2 regions of the Lachnospira eligens ATCC 27750 genome follow, and region 1 is predicted to be linked to the other one. Evidence: predicted binding sites of a transcription regulator. Region 1 holds the regulator's gene; the other holds the start of a gene.
The links. The regulator Rex, encoded in region 1, represses fermentation and respiration genes when NADH is low (regulators of the CRP and FNR family bind a similar motif). The targets are predictions, from matches to a motif close to ATTGTTAANTANTTAACAAT.
Positions count from the first base shown of each region.

Region 2: adhE (bifunctional acetaldehyde-CoA/alcohol dehydrogenase) is a predicted target of Rex. The motif match lies at 2,847-2,866, and genes of this name have one in related genera.

Region 1 is NC_012778.1:1,419,496-1,426,450, forward strand. Features, by position in the region: gene EUBELI_RS06675 (bifunctional ADP-dependent NAD(P)H-hydrate dehydratase/NAD(P)H-hydrate epimerase) at 1-1,147, opposite strand, end outside; gene EUBELI_RS06680 (hypothetical protein) at 1,152-1,751, opposite strand; gene EUBELI_RS06685 (redox-sensing transcriptional repressor Rex) at 1,769-2,398, opposite strand; gene EUBELI_RS06690 (homocysteine S-methyltransferase family protein) at 2,512-4,917, opposite strand; gene EUBELI_RS06695 (vitamin B12 dependent-methionine synthase activation domain-containing protein) at 4,910-5,593, opposite strand; gene EUBELI_RS06700 (DEAD/DEAH box helicase) at 5,577-6,955, opposite strand, start outside.
Region 2 is NC_012778.1:2,123,059-2,130,013, forward strand. Features, by position in the region: gene EUBELI_RS09855 (methyl-accepting chemotaxis protein) at 1-550, opposite strand, end outside; gene EUBELI_RS09860 (DUF3881 family protein) at 699-1,622, opposite strand; gene EUBELI_RS13735 (HD-GYP domain-containing protein) at 1,639-2,727, opposite strand; gene adhE (bifunctional acetaldehyde-CoA/alcohol dehydrogenase) at 2,902-5,517, shown strand; gene EUBELI_RS09875 (phosphotransferase) at 5,554-6,321, shown strand; gene serS (serine--tRNA ligase) at 6,468-6,955, opposite strand, start outside.

The DNA.
Region 1 (6,955 bases):
TAACAATAATATTGCCTTCAGCATTTCCCCTAAAATCAATTTTTTCTGCAGCTATAATATTTAGTGCATCTGCATCTAATATTCTGACCTTATCATTAATTTCAATAACACTTCTGGTAATCTCTGCTGCCACTTCATTCATAGAAAGACCTGGTCCTGCAGCTATACTTTTTGCCCATGCAAAATCCTTTTTCAATTCTGCTGCAAGAGGCTTATTATCCTGATAAGTTGCAATCAGGCATTCTGGCATCCGTACAAGTAACGGTGTTTTATTTGCTTCATGTGTAAGAATCTTAACAAGTCCTGTTCCACTCCTGTATGCTGCGCTTGCTGATAAAACCGCAGCACCCCCCATATCCTTAGAGCCTGCTATTATAAGCGTTCTTCCGTATGTTCCCTTGTTAGAGTCCGAAGTTCTCACAACAAGTCTATCTATATCGTCATCCGTATATGTGAATGTTCTGCCAAAGCCATCCACTTTATTATGTAACACATTTTCAGGAACAAATCCTGCATTAACAACCTCCACACTACCACTGTATGTTGCTCCCGGATAAAACATGATACCTGTCTTTTTATAACCAAATGTTACAGTATAATCAGCTTTGACAGCCACTCCCATAATCTGACCATTATCAGCATTAATTCCTGATGCAATATCCACAGCAACAACCACAGAGCCTTTTTCCCCTGCTTCGTTGACAGCTTCTGCAATCTGTGCATATCTTCCTTCAATATTTCTTGAAAGTCCTATCCCGAACATTGCATCTACAATATAATCATATTCAGAAAAATCAATATTGCCATTATATTCCACACATTCTATTCCAAGATTGCTGACAATATTTTTCTGCAGTCTGTATTCTTCTGTTCCCTCTGATGTTCCCGCAATAACAACACTTACATTAATGCCATTCTCATTGAGCTGTCTTGCAACGGCAAGTCCATCTGCACCATTATTGCCACTGCCACATACACATACAGTTTTGATGCATTTATTACTTTTCTCTCTGGTAATCAGACCTTTTAAAAACACTGAAACCCCCAGTGCGGCTCTTTCCATAAGCACCACTGAGGGAATCTTAAACTCTTGTATTGAACAGTTATCAACTGTCTTCATTGTATGTGAATCTGCTAAATATTCCATAACCTTATTCCTCGTTAATTCTGTCTAATTCTTTCATGACATCTGCTCCTAAAATATCATGCATTGATGAATACATACGATTATTAGCTTCTTCTTTATCCTGCCTGATAAGAATATTCTTCTTTAACTTTACTCTGGTTGCATTAATCCATTTATCAAGTACTTCAAGATCTTCTTTGTTACTGTTAATCTTATTATAACACACCTTTACTGTCTCTATAAGCAGATTTCTGTTAGCATCAACAATATCCCTCGGTATATCAAGTGCCTCATCCTCAAGACTGTTAATCTTATCCTTTGCCTCCTGGATAAGTCTCTGATTCTGCTCCATAACCTTAGCTTTCTTAGGATCGTTATCTTCATCCTGCATATTATCAACAACATCCTGAATAAGCTGTTTTTTTATCTTTTTTACTTCTTTTATGTCATTATTAACCTGTCCCTGCTTCTTAAGCAGCTCATTAAGGCGCTTTTCCCAGTAACGTATTTCGTCCGTCTTTAACTTATCTGTTATAAGGTGATACCATCTTTCATCAAGAGTAAGTATCGGTATATCATTTATGGCTGTACAACTTTTCAGCTTCTCAATATCAGGTTCTGCCATATTATCCTCCCAAACAGTTACTTTCTGTTAGCAATAGTATATGAAAGTCTCATAAGACTTTCTGACAAATGTACATTCTCAACAATAACATCATCCGGAAGATTAAGATCTGTATGTGCAAAGTTCCATATAGCCTTGACTCCTGCATCAGCAACAACCTTTGCTATCTGTCTTGCTGCTTCTTTAGGAATAGTAAGTGCAACTATCTCGATTTCATTATCTTTAATAAAATCAGTAAGTTCATTCATCATCCTTACTTCTATTCCACGAATCTTAGTGCCCTTAATCTTAGGATTATTATCAAATATTCCCTTAATAACGAATCCTCTTTTTTCAAAATCACTATAATTAACTATTGCCTTGCCTAAATTACCGGCTCCGATAATAACCATATTATGATTTCTGTCTATTCCAAGAATCTTGCCAATTTCTTCATACAGGTACTGCACATTATATCCATATCCCTGCTGACCAAAGCCTCCAAAATTATTAAGATCCTGTCTTATCTGAGAGGCAGTCACTTTCATTCTGGCGCTCAATTCTTTAGATGATATTCTCTGTACACCAGACTCTATCAGTTCTCCCAGATATCTGTAATATCTTGGCAGCCTTCTTATTACCGCCGATGAAATCTTTTTTTCTTCCATTACCATAAACCTCCAGACTACAATTGCATATATAAAAAACACATCAAATATTATATAAATCAATTATACTAAGTGCTATAATTATAAACATTTTTTCTCGATATGTCAAAATTTTAACCAAGAACTCTTTTAGCAATATCAACAGATTCTTTTGCATCCTTTGCATAGAAATCTGCATCTATCTCTTTAGCATATTCCGGAGTAAGTACTGCTCCGCCAACCATAACCTTACAATCAAGATTATTTTCTCTTATAAGTGCAATTGTTTCCTTCATAGATACAAGTGTTGTTGTCATAAGTGCAGAAAGTCCACACAGTTTAACATCATTATCTCTTATTGCATCAACAACTGTCTGGTACTCGACATCTTTACCAAGGTCAATAACATCATATCCATAATTTTCAAGAAGAACCTTAACAATATTCTTACCGATATCATGGACATCCCCCTTGACTGTAGCTATAACAATCTTTCCCTTGCTTACAGGAGCATTATCAGACATAACCATATGCTTTCTTATAACTTCAAATGCTGCCTGTGTAACTGATGCTGCCATAATAAGCTGTGGAAGGAACAATGTACCCTTCTCGAATTCAGCACCTATCTTATCAAGCGCAGGAATAAGCACCTGATTAACAATCTCCATCGAATCCATAGTTTTAAGAAGTGCCTCTGTTATCTCAGCCCCTTCATTTTTAAGTCCTTTTTCTACGGCATAGAAAAGGTCATCTCCTGTATAGTTCCCATCCTTCTTTTCCTTCTTGACAGGATCAATCTTAGAAACATTTGGCATAGCGCCATAGTTTTTTATATAATCAACTGAATTCTTATCAATATTGGCAAGAAGCTTGTACGCCCTTACCGCACCTGTCATCTCTGGGATGTTAGGATTTATAATCGCAAGGTCAAGTCCGTTAGTAAGTGCCATTGTAAGGAAAATGTGGTTTACAAGCACTCTGTTTGGAAGTCCGAATGAAATATTAGAAACACCAAGCACTGTCTTTAAGCCAAGCTCATTCTTAACTGTATGAAGTGCATTAAGAGTTTCCATTACGCCCTCCTGTTCAGCAGAAGCTGTGAGTGTAAGGCAGTCAATATAAATATCTTCTTTAGGGATTCCCATTGCAACAGCCCTGTCCATAATCTTCTTTGCTATTGCAACTCTGTCCTCTGCCTTCTTAGGAATGCCATCTTTATCAAGTGCAAGTCCGATAACTCCTGCACCATATTTCTTAACAAGAGGAAGAACATTGTTAAGAGACTCCTCCTCACCATTAACTGAGTTAACAAGCGGCTTACCATTGTATACACGGAGTGCTGCCTCAAGTACTTCAGGTATTGTAGAATCGATCTGAAGTGGGACATCTACAACTGCCTGTAATGACTTTATTGTATCAATCATCATTTCACGCTCATCAATTCCCGGAAGACCTACATTGACATCAAGAATATCTGCTCCGCCTGATATCTGCTCTAAAGCCTGTCCAAGAATATAATCCATATCATGTCTTAAAAGTGCTTCCTTAAAAAGCTTCTTACCTGTAGGATTGATTCTTTCACCGATAATTCTTGGCTCATCAACGACAACAGTGCTTGTTGCTGAACACACTGCACCCGGAATATATTTGTGTGGTGCTGCCGGATTGCCTTCTCTTTTTAACATTTCTGATAATTCTTTAATGAATTCAGGATTAGTTCCACAGCAGCCGCCGAATATCTTAATGCCATATTTTCTTAAATCCTTCATGAAATCTGCAAACTGGACTGCAGTAACATTATAAAGGTTAGTTTCAGGGTCAGGAAGTCCTGCATTAGGCTTTACTATTATTGGAAGATTAGTCCATTTTACAAGTTCTTCAATAACCGGTTCTAATTCCTTAGGTCCTAAAGAACAGTTTACACCGAGTGCATCAACGCCAAGTCCTGTAAGCGTAAGAGCCATTGCTGATATAGAACAGCCTGTGAATGTTCTCATATTCTGTTCAAATGTCATCGTAGCAGCTATAGGAAGGTCGCTGTTTTCCTTAGCTGCAAGTACAGCAGCCTTAACATCTAAAAGGTCGGTCATTGTCTCAAATACAACAAGGTCTGCTCCCGCAGCAGCTCCAGCCTTTACTATCTCGGCATACATATCATATGCTTCTTCAAAGCTTAATACGCCTGTTGGCTCAAGAAGTTGTCCGATTGGTCCGACATCGAGTGCAACAAGTCCGTCAGGCTTTACTGCATCTCTTGCCTTCTTTGCATTGACAATTCCGGCAGTTACAAGCTCCTCAACGCTTTTTCCGCATTCTTCAAGCTTATATCTGTTTGCACCAAATGTATTGGCATATACCACATCTGAACCGGCATTAAAATACTGCTCTGCAATTGAAACAAGAAGCTCCGGCCTTGTTATATTAAGCACTTCAGGTGTCTCTCCCATCTTCATGCCAGCTGCCTGAAGCATTGTACCCATAGCACCATCAAATATTATATAATCTCTATTTTTTAAGAGTTCTCTGAATCTGTCAGCCACTACAATGTCCTCCCATTCCTCTGTATGCGCAGGTTTTATTAAGATTGCAGGTTGCGCAACCTCTGTTCTCAGTACTTACCGGCTCCTTAGTAAGTCCGATAACCGCAGTTACCGACTTTACTGGAGCAAGCATATATGATTTGTTAAGATTAAGTCCTATCTTTTTACTGGCATCTAATACCTTAAGGAAAGGAGCCTGCATGCTTATCGGCAAATCACCGTAACCAATTCCGAACCTGAATGTCTGGTAATAATCAGGATATTCCTCTCTTAAAAGTTCTTCAACCTTATCACATGCCTGTTCAACAGCTACACTTGCCAGACTATCAAACACCAGTGCCTTTGCCATATCTGTAAGCTGCAACACTCTTAGCTGTCTGTCAATACCTTCCGATATCGTTACAGCCATGCATATTGCACTATCACATTTATACAGGTGCTTCTTAATAGACTCACCCGGAAGCACCATGCTTGTATTCTTAAATGCCACACCGTCTTCATTAACTGTAAAATCGAACTTCTTATAAATAAATCTTGGAACTGCGGTCTTTAATACAAGCTCCTCACATTCATCCATAAGCTCTTCCACCCGCTCATCAGGTGCATTTTTCTTATATCCCAGATATCTTAACGCTTCTTTTCTGTTAAGACTGGTAAGCTTAATACTTTTCTCCATTTCTTCTTACCTTGCCGCCTTTACTTCTGCGTTCTTTAAGTTTGTCATGTTTTCCACGGGACTCGTCTTTTTTTCTTCTTGTATCTGGCTTTGACTTGGATTTTCTTGCAGGCTTTGCAGATACATTTGCCTTCTCTACATTAACCTTTCTGCCCTTGATAAGCACATTGTCATTCATTGCTGCAAGTACTGCTTCCGCATGCTTTGCAGGAACATCAACAAATGTATAATTATCCATCATATCAATTGCACCGACAAGTCTTCCCGGCATTCCAGATTCTCCTGCAATCGCTCCAAGAATATTGGCTGGTGTAATCTTGTCCTTCTTACCAACATTAATAAAGAGTCTTACCATTCTTGAAGTATCCGCATTTTCATCAAAATGGAAATTTTCAACCTCATCGATTCTGTCCAATGTATCTCCTACTATCATCTTAAGAAGTGCTGCTGCCATATCCATTGATGTGTAGTCTTCCTGATTAACATGCTCCTCAACCATATCAAGCATGGCTCTGTGCTCATCAGCTTCAATCATCTCTTTAATCTTGTCAAATATACCATCCATCTTGGTGTTCTTGACATCATCAAGTGATGGAATTGGCTTTGCTAGAATCTTAGTCTTGCAATATCTTTCGATATCCTTTAACTTATATACTTCTCTTCCAGATATAAATGAAAGTGCAAGTCCTGATTTTCCAGCCCTTCCTGTTCTTCCTATTCTGTGTACATAATATTCTTCGTCCTGTGGAAGGTCATAGTTAAATACTATATCAACTCCGTCAACATCAATTCCTCTTGCCGCAACATCAGTTGCAATAAGAATTTCTGTTTTTCCACTTCTGAAATCGTCCATTACACGGTCTCTCTGTTGCTGTTTCATATCTCCGTGTATACCGTCAGCAAAATATCCTCTGCCCTTAAGCTCTGATATAAGCTCGTCTACCTGTCTCTTGGTGTTACAGAACACAACTGACAGCTTAGGATTGTATATATCAATAAGACGGCTTAAGATTTCTGTTTTATTCTTAGGCCTTACTTCATAATAGAACTGATCAATGTTAGAGACTGTAAGTTCTTTTCTTACAACCTTGATAATCCTGGCGTCCTTCTGGAATTTTCTTGCAATCTCCATGATAGGCTTAGGCATTGTAGCTGAGAAAAGAACTGTCTGTCTTTCCTCTGGTGTCTCCGTAAGAATTGTTTCCATGTCCTCACGGAATCCCATATCAAGCATCTCATCAGCTTCATCTAATATAACCATAGAAACAGAATCAAACTTAACTGTCTTTCTTCTCATATGGTCCATAACTCGTCCCGGAGTTCCAACAATAATCTGTACGCCGGCTTTTAAAGACTTAATCT
Region 2 (6,955 bases), 700 kb from region 1:
AAACAGTAATTATTGTCTTATCAAAATCCTTGCTGTAATATGGCTTTGAAAAATAAGCATAAATGCTGTTTCTTGCCTTAAGACCTTTACAATCTGTGTACCATACTTCCTTAGTTCTGTCTACACCTTTCTCAAGGCCACCCTTACTAAGTGTTTTTCCGGTCTCAGGGTTATATTCTCCCCAACCTGTAATCTCAAGATTAGTATTAGTAGCAAAGAAAGCTCTTTCTGCACCATTAGTAACCTTTACTGATGCAATAAGAGAATCTCTTACTGCCTTAACATTATCATCTAAAGTTCCCTGATCCTCAAGATGCTTTACTTCATTCTTTCTTGTAAGCAGGTCTACCGGCTGCGACAGAGTCTTAAGATATGTAGTAAACTGATTCTGTGCTTCATTCAAAGTCTGCTCACTTGTTACCTTCATGTTATTTTCCATTGAAGACGAAGTTGTTGTAATTGAACTTACCATAAGCATTACAATAGGAATTGTAATGGCAACAACGAAAAATAAAACAAGCTGAAAGCCTAATTTTCTGAAAAACTTCATAGCTTTCCCTCCTCGTTTATAATTAATAATATTTAGTTGACATTTCCGATTTCTTACATGCCTTGTATTATAATACCACATTTGTAAAAAAATGTAAATTTCTATATTAAATACAATTTATTATGAAAGCATATATTTAACAACAATATCAGTCAGTAAATCTTACATTTCCCTGAAGCCATATCTGTCCTTTGAATCTGCGGCCTACGGCTGGTTCTCCAAGCAGATGTTCCTTATTAACTGCTGTAGTTATAATAAGACTGTTACATTCAAGAACCATAATATATATCTTCTCACCAGTGTATATATTCTCCTCTTCACGCAGTTCAAGAATCTCTCCTATGACGGAATACTGGTCACATTCTACACCGCATGGCATAAATGTTGAGTCTACTATAGTAAATATATCTTCCTTCATGACACGGTTAGAAAGTTCATTGTATGTATCAATATCTTCAATTGTAAGGCTCTCAATTGCATCCTCATCTCCATTCTTTGCAGCCTGAATTAGATTCTTTCTTGCAATTTCATCCTGTCTGCTTTTCTTAGAATTTCTTTCTTTTCTCACTGGAAGCATAATAATTCCACCAAGAGAAAGCCCTGTAAGTGCAACCTTTTTGTTCTTAATCGGAACCTTTGTTATATCATTCTTAATATCAGGATCAAAATCAGGTATCTTAAAATCTTTTCCACTATATAGATACTCAAGATAATCCATAACATTCTGAAGATAGAATATAAGCGTAACTCCTGTCTTTAATTCATCACATATTACTGCATATGACTCCTTATCAAGATGTCTTTCAATTGTCATTTCCTCATTTTCACTTAAATTCTTTCCCACTACAAATGGAAAATAATACTCATATTTAAAAGTATTCTTTTCATATCTTCCATACACATACAAACCCGTTGAATTGCTAAGGCGCAAGATAATAACGCCACGATCTAATTTCTCGTGGCGTATCACAAATCCTTCTTTTATACTTTCTTTAATTCCTGTTTTAATAAATTTTTCTTCAGCCCTGGATGTCATATTATTAAATCCAAGCGCTCTTATATATAAATTCATATATTACTCCGATACTCTATTCTGTATCAACTATAAATATAGTAAGTTTCTTTAATAAATTATGCTCTACATTATCTGTATAAGGTGTTCCATCAGCATGCTGAGTCATTCTTATAACCGGTCTGTCAGCAGCTTCCTTATTCTGCCTGATAACAATACCTTTACCGCCATCACTTGTATAAACAGTACATCCAACAGGATATGCTGCCACAGAATCCAGAAACTTCGCTGCGATTGTAGAATCATACTTAATTCCCGCATGAACCTTTATGTACTCAATTGCTTCATAAATCTTCATTCTTTCACTTCCGATACCACTTATCATGCTATCGAAATCATCACAGATAGAAACAAGCTTAACTTCCGGCTTAAGTCTTTCTCCTTTATGCTGGAATGGATATCCTGAACCATCTATTCTTTCATGATGAAAAAGGACTATTTCCTTAGCCACATCCGGAAGCCATGCTTCATCCTGTAATGAGCTATAGCCAAATATTGTATGCTTCTTATACTCAACAACATCCTTAGGTGTCATATTTTCTTCATTAACATTAACATAAGGAACATTGATATATCTTAACCCAATATCATGAAGTATTGCACCCATTGATACATTATGAACCTGCTTGTCACTCATCTTAAGCCTTAGTGCCATAATTGTAGATAATGCACATACATTTATACAATGAGTGTACATATCCGTGCTTACATTCCTGATTTCTGTTATATTATTAACCACTTCCGGCTCAGCAAGCACAGAATCCAGTATTCTCTGTGCTTCCTCAACAATGACCTTTAGTTCTTCGTTATGTTTATAAATGTGTTTTTCTAGTATTCTCTTAACTACCTGCCTTGAATTCTTTGCAGTTTCTTCCAGCTTATATGGATATTCCTCTTCTACATTACCGGACGATGTGTTTTCTGTTAAAATTCCTTCTTGTTCATCCTTTATATATACAGTTCTTGTTCCAAGATTCCTGATTCTGCTAATAAGTTCTGTTGTCATAGGAACATCAGCATGAATAAGTACCGCGTCAGCCTGCGATAATATAGGAAGGGCTAATATATCATTTTCTCTAAGATTATCAACACTTACCTGCTTCATAATGCGCTCCATTCTTAATTAAACATTATTCAACCCCTGTTACTATAGGTAAAAGATAGCATATTTTAATTAATATTACAATGAATATTGACTTATAATTATATTAGTGTTATATTGACATTGTTAAATTATTATCAATCAATATTACACGAATCAATTTATGGAGGAAATGTTATGTCAAAGAATTTAACTGAGAATTACCCAATTGTTGACACAGTCGAAGCTCTTGAAGAAAGACTTGCAGGTGTACGTGAGGCACAGCGCATCTTTGCAACCTATACACAGGAGCAGGTAGATAAGATATTTACTGCTGCTGCACTTGCTGCCAATAAAGCAAGAATCCCTCTTGCAAAGCTTGCAGTTGAAGAAACTGGTATGGGAATTGTAGAAGATAAGGTTATCAAGAATCATTATGCTTCAGAATACATTTATAATGCTTACAGAAATACTAAGACATGTGGTGTTATTGAAGAGGATAAGGCATATGGAATTAAAAAAGTTGCTGAACCTATTGGCGTTGTTGCAGCCGTAATCCCTACAACTAATCCAACTTCAACAGCTATTTTCAAAACTCTTATTTCACTTAAGACTAGAAATGGTATTATCATAAGCCCACATCCACGAGCTAAGAAATCAACAATTGCAGCGGCTAAGATTGTTCTTGAAGCTGCTGTTGCAGCAGGTGCCCCAGCGGGAATCATTGGCTGGATAGATGTTCCTTCACTTGAACTTACAGATACACTTATGAAGGAAGCTGACATTATCCTGGCTACCGGAGGACCTGGAATGGTTAAGGCTGCTTACTCTTCTGGAAAGCCTGCACTTGGTGTAGGTGCCGGTAATACTCCTGCTATCATTGATGAATCAGCAGATGTAATACTTGCTGTTAACTCAATTATTCATTCTAAGACATTTGACAATGGTATGATATGTGCTTCTGAACAGTCTGTAATTGTTGACAAGAAGGTTTACAAGGCTGTTAAAGAAGAATTTGCATACAGAGGCTGTTACTTCCTTAATAAGAGCGAGACAGAAAAGGTAAGAAAGACCATTATTATCAATGGTGCCCTTAATGCAAAGATTGTTGGTCAGAAGGCTCACACTATCGCTGCTTTAGCAGGTGTTACTGTTCCTGAAGAAACTAAGATTCTTATCGGTGAGGTAACATCTGTAGACCTTTCAGAAGAATTTGCACATGAAAAGTTATCACCTGTTCTTGCAATGTATAAGGCAGAGGATTTTGAAGATGCTCTTTCAAAAGCTGAACACCTTATTGCTGATGGTGGATTTGGTCATACATCTTCTCTTTATATTAATGTTGAAACACAGGCAGACAAGATTGCTGAATTCTCTGAAAGAATGAAGACATGCCGCTGCCTTATCAATACACCTTCATCTCACGGTGGAATCGGTGACCTCTACAACTTTAAGATGGCTCCTTCTCTTACACTTGGATGCGGCTCATGGGGCGGCAACTCAGTATCTGAGAACGTTGGAGTAAAACATCTGCTTAATGTAAAGACTGTCGCTGAGAGGAGAGAGAATATGCTTTGGTTTAGAGCACCTGAGAAGGTTTACTTTAAGAAGGGCTGCTTACCTGTTGCCCTTGATGAACTTGGAACTGTAATGGGTAAGAAGAAAGCATTTATCGTTACTGACCAGTTCCTTTATAAGAATGGTTATACCAAATGTGTCACAGATAAGTTAGATTCTTTAGGAATTATGCATACTACTTTCTATAATGTAGCACCAGATCCAACACTTGCATGCGCTAAAGAAGGCACCGCAGCCATGAGACTTTTTGAACCTGATGTAATCATTGCAATCGGTGGTGGTTCTGCAATGGATGCTGCCAAGATTATGTGGGTTATGTATGAACATCCTGAGGCAGACTTCCTTGATATGGCTATGCGTTTCATGGATATCAGAAAGAGAATATACACATTCCCTAAGATGGGCGAGAAAGCTTACTTTGTCGCTATCTCAACATCTTCTGGAACAGGTTCAGAGGTAACTCCTTTTGCAGTTATTACTGATGAAACAACCGGTCAGAAATATCCACTTGCTGACTATGAATTACTTCCTAAGATGGCTATTATCGATGCTGACATGCATATGAATCAGCCTAAGGGACTTACAGCAGCTTCTGGTATTGATGCACTTACACATGCACTTGAAGCATACGCTTCCATTATGGCAACAGAATATACAGATGGTCTTGCATTACAGGCTATGAAGAATATATTTGAATATCTTCCAGCAGCTTATGAATTAGGTGCACATGATGCAGTTGCAAGAGAAAAGATGGCAACAGCTTCTACTATGGCTGGTATGGCTTTTGCTAATGCTTTCCTTGGAGTGTGCCACTCACTTGCACATAAACTTGGTGCATATCACCACCTTCCACACGGAATTGCTAATGCCCTTCTTATCACTGATGTAATGAGATTCAATGCTGCAGAGGTTCCAACAAAAATGGGAACATTCTCACAGTATCAGTATCCACATTGCAAAGCACGTTATGTTGAGTGTGCTGACTTCCTCGGAATTCAGGGTAAAGATGATGATGAGAAATTTGAAAACCTCATCAAGGCTATTGAAGAATTAAAGGCAAAGGTAGGAATTAAGAAAACTATTGCAGATTATGGTGTTAAAGAGGAAGACTTCCTTGCAACTCTTGATGAGATGACAGAAGCCGCATTTGATGACCAGTGTACTGGTGCTAACCCAAGATATCCTCTTATGAGTGAAATGAAAGCCATGTACTTAAAGGCTTACTATGGTAAATAATCATCATTATTATTTTAAGAAAGGAAGACATGTCGTATGAAAAAATATTTAGCAAAATCCAAGTTAAAATCAGTATATGTAGAGAACAACAAAGCGATTAAGGTCTTTGATAAGAACTACAACAAGTCAGATGTATTATATGAAGCTCTTAATACTGCAAGAGTTGAGGATGCAGGTGTTAATATTCCAAAACTCTTAGAGGTTGCTGTTACTGACGGTAAATGGTCTATCACAAGTGAATATGTTGAAGGTCCTACTCTTACACAGTTAATTGAAAAATACCCTGACAAGGCAGATGATTATATTAAGAAAATGGTTGAATACCAGATATCTTTCCAGAAGAAGTCTAACCCACTTCTTCTGGTATTAAAGGATAAGATGAACCGCCAGATTAACTCAATTGAACAACTTGATAACAGTGTTAAGTATGAACTTCTTACAAGACTCAATTCCATGAAGAATCATACTAAGCTTTGTCACGGAGACTATTGTCCTGACAATATTATTGTATCTGCAGATGCCAAGGGTAATATCGAAGAAATTACAGCAGTTGACTGGGTACATGCAACACAGGGTAATGCATCTGCCGATATTGCGAATACATTTTTACTTCTTAAATTACAGTTTGGTGACAAGAGTGATATTCCTGAAAAATACATAAGTACTTTCTGTGAATTGACTAATACAAAACGTTCATATGTTAATGAATGGCTTCCATTAGTTGCTGCAGCAAGACTTACTAAGAATAAAGAAGAAGAAAAAGAACTTCTTGAGCAGTGGATAAATGTTGTAGATTTCCAGTAGAGTTTTCAACAGTTTTTAACTTAATTCCCCACAGTTTTCACACAGTTATCCACAAAATTTGTGGATAATATAAAATAAATGTGGATAAAGCATATTCATTTAATATGTTTTATCCACATTTTTTATAATATTATATAATATTCCTATTACTTAACTGGAACTAATTCTGTCTTTCCACCCATGTACATACGGAGTGCTTCTGGAATAAGTACTCTTCCATCTGCCTGAAGGTTGTTCTCAAGAAATGCAATAAGCATTCTTGGAGGTGCAACACATGTGTTGTTAAGAGTATGTGCAAAGTACTTATTCTTGTCCTTACCCTGAACTCTTATCTTAAGTCTTCTAGCCTGAGCATCTCCTAAGTTAGAGCATGAACCAACCTCGAAGTACTTCTTCTGTCTTGGTGACCATGCTTCAACATCGATTGATTTAACCTTAAGATCAGCTAAATCTCCTGAACAGCACTCAAGTGTTCTTACCGGAATATCCATTGTTCTGAAGAAATCTACTGTATTCTTCCATAATTTATCAAACCACATTTTGCTTTCTTCTGGCTTGCAGACAACAATCATTTCCTGTTTCTCGAACTGATGGATTCTATATACACCTCTTTCCTCGATACCGTGAGCACCCT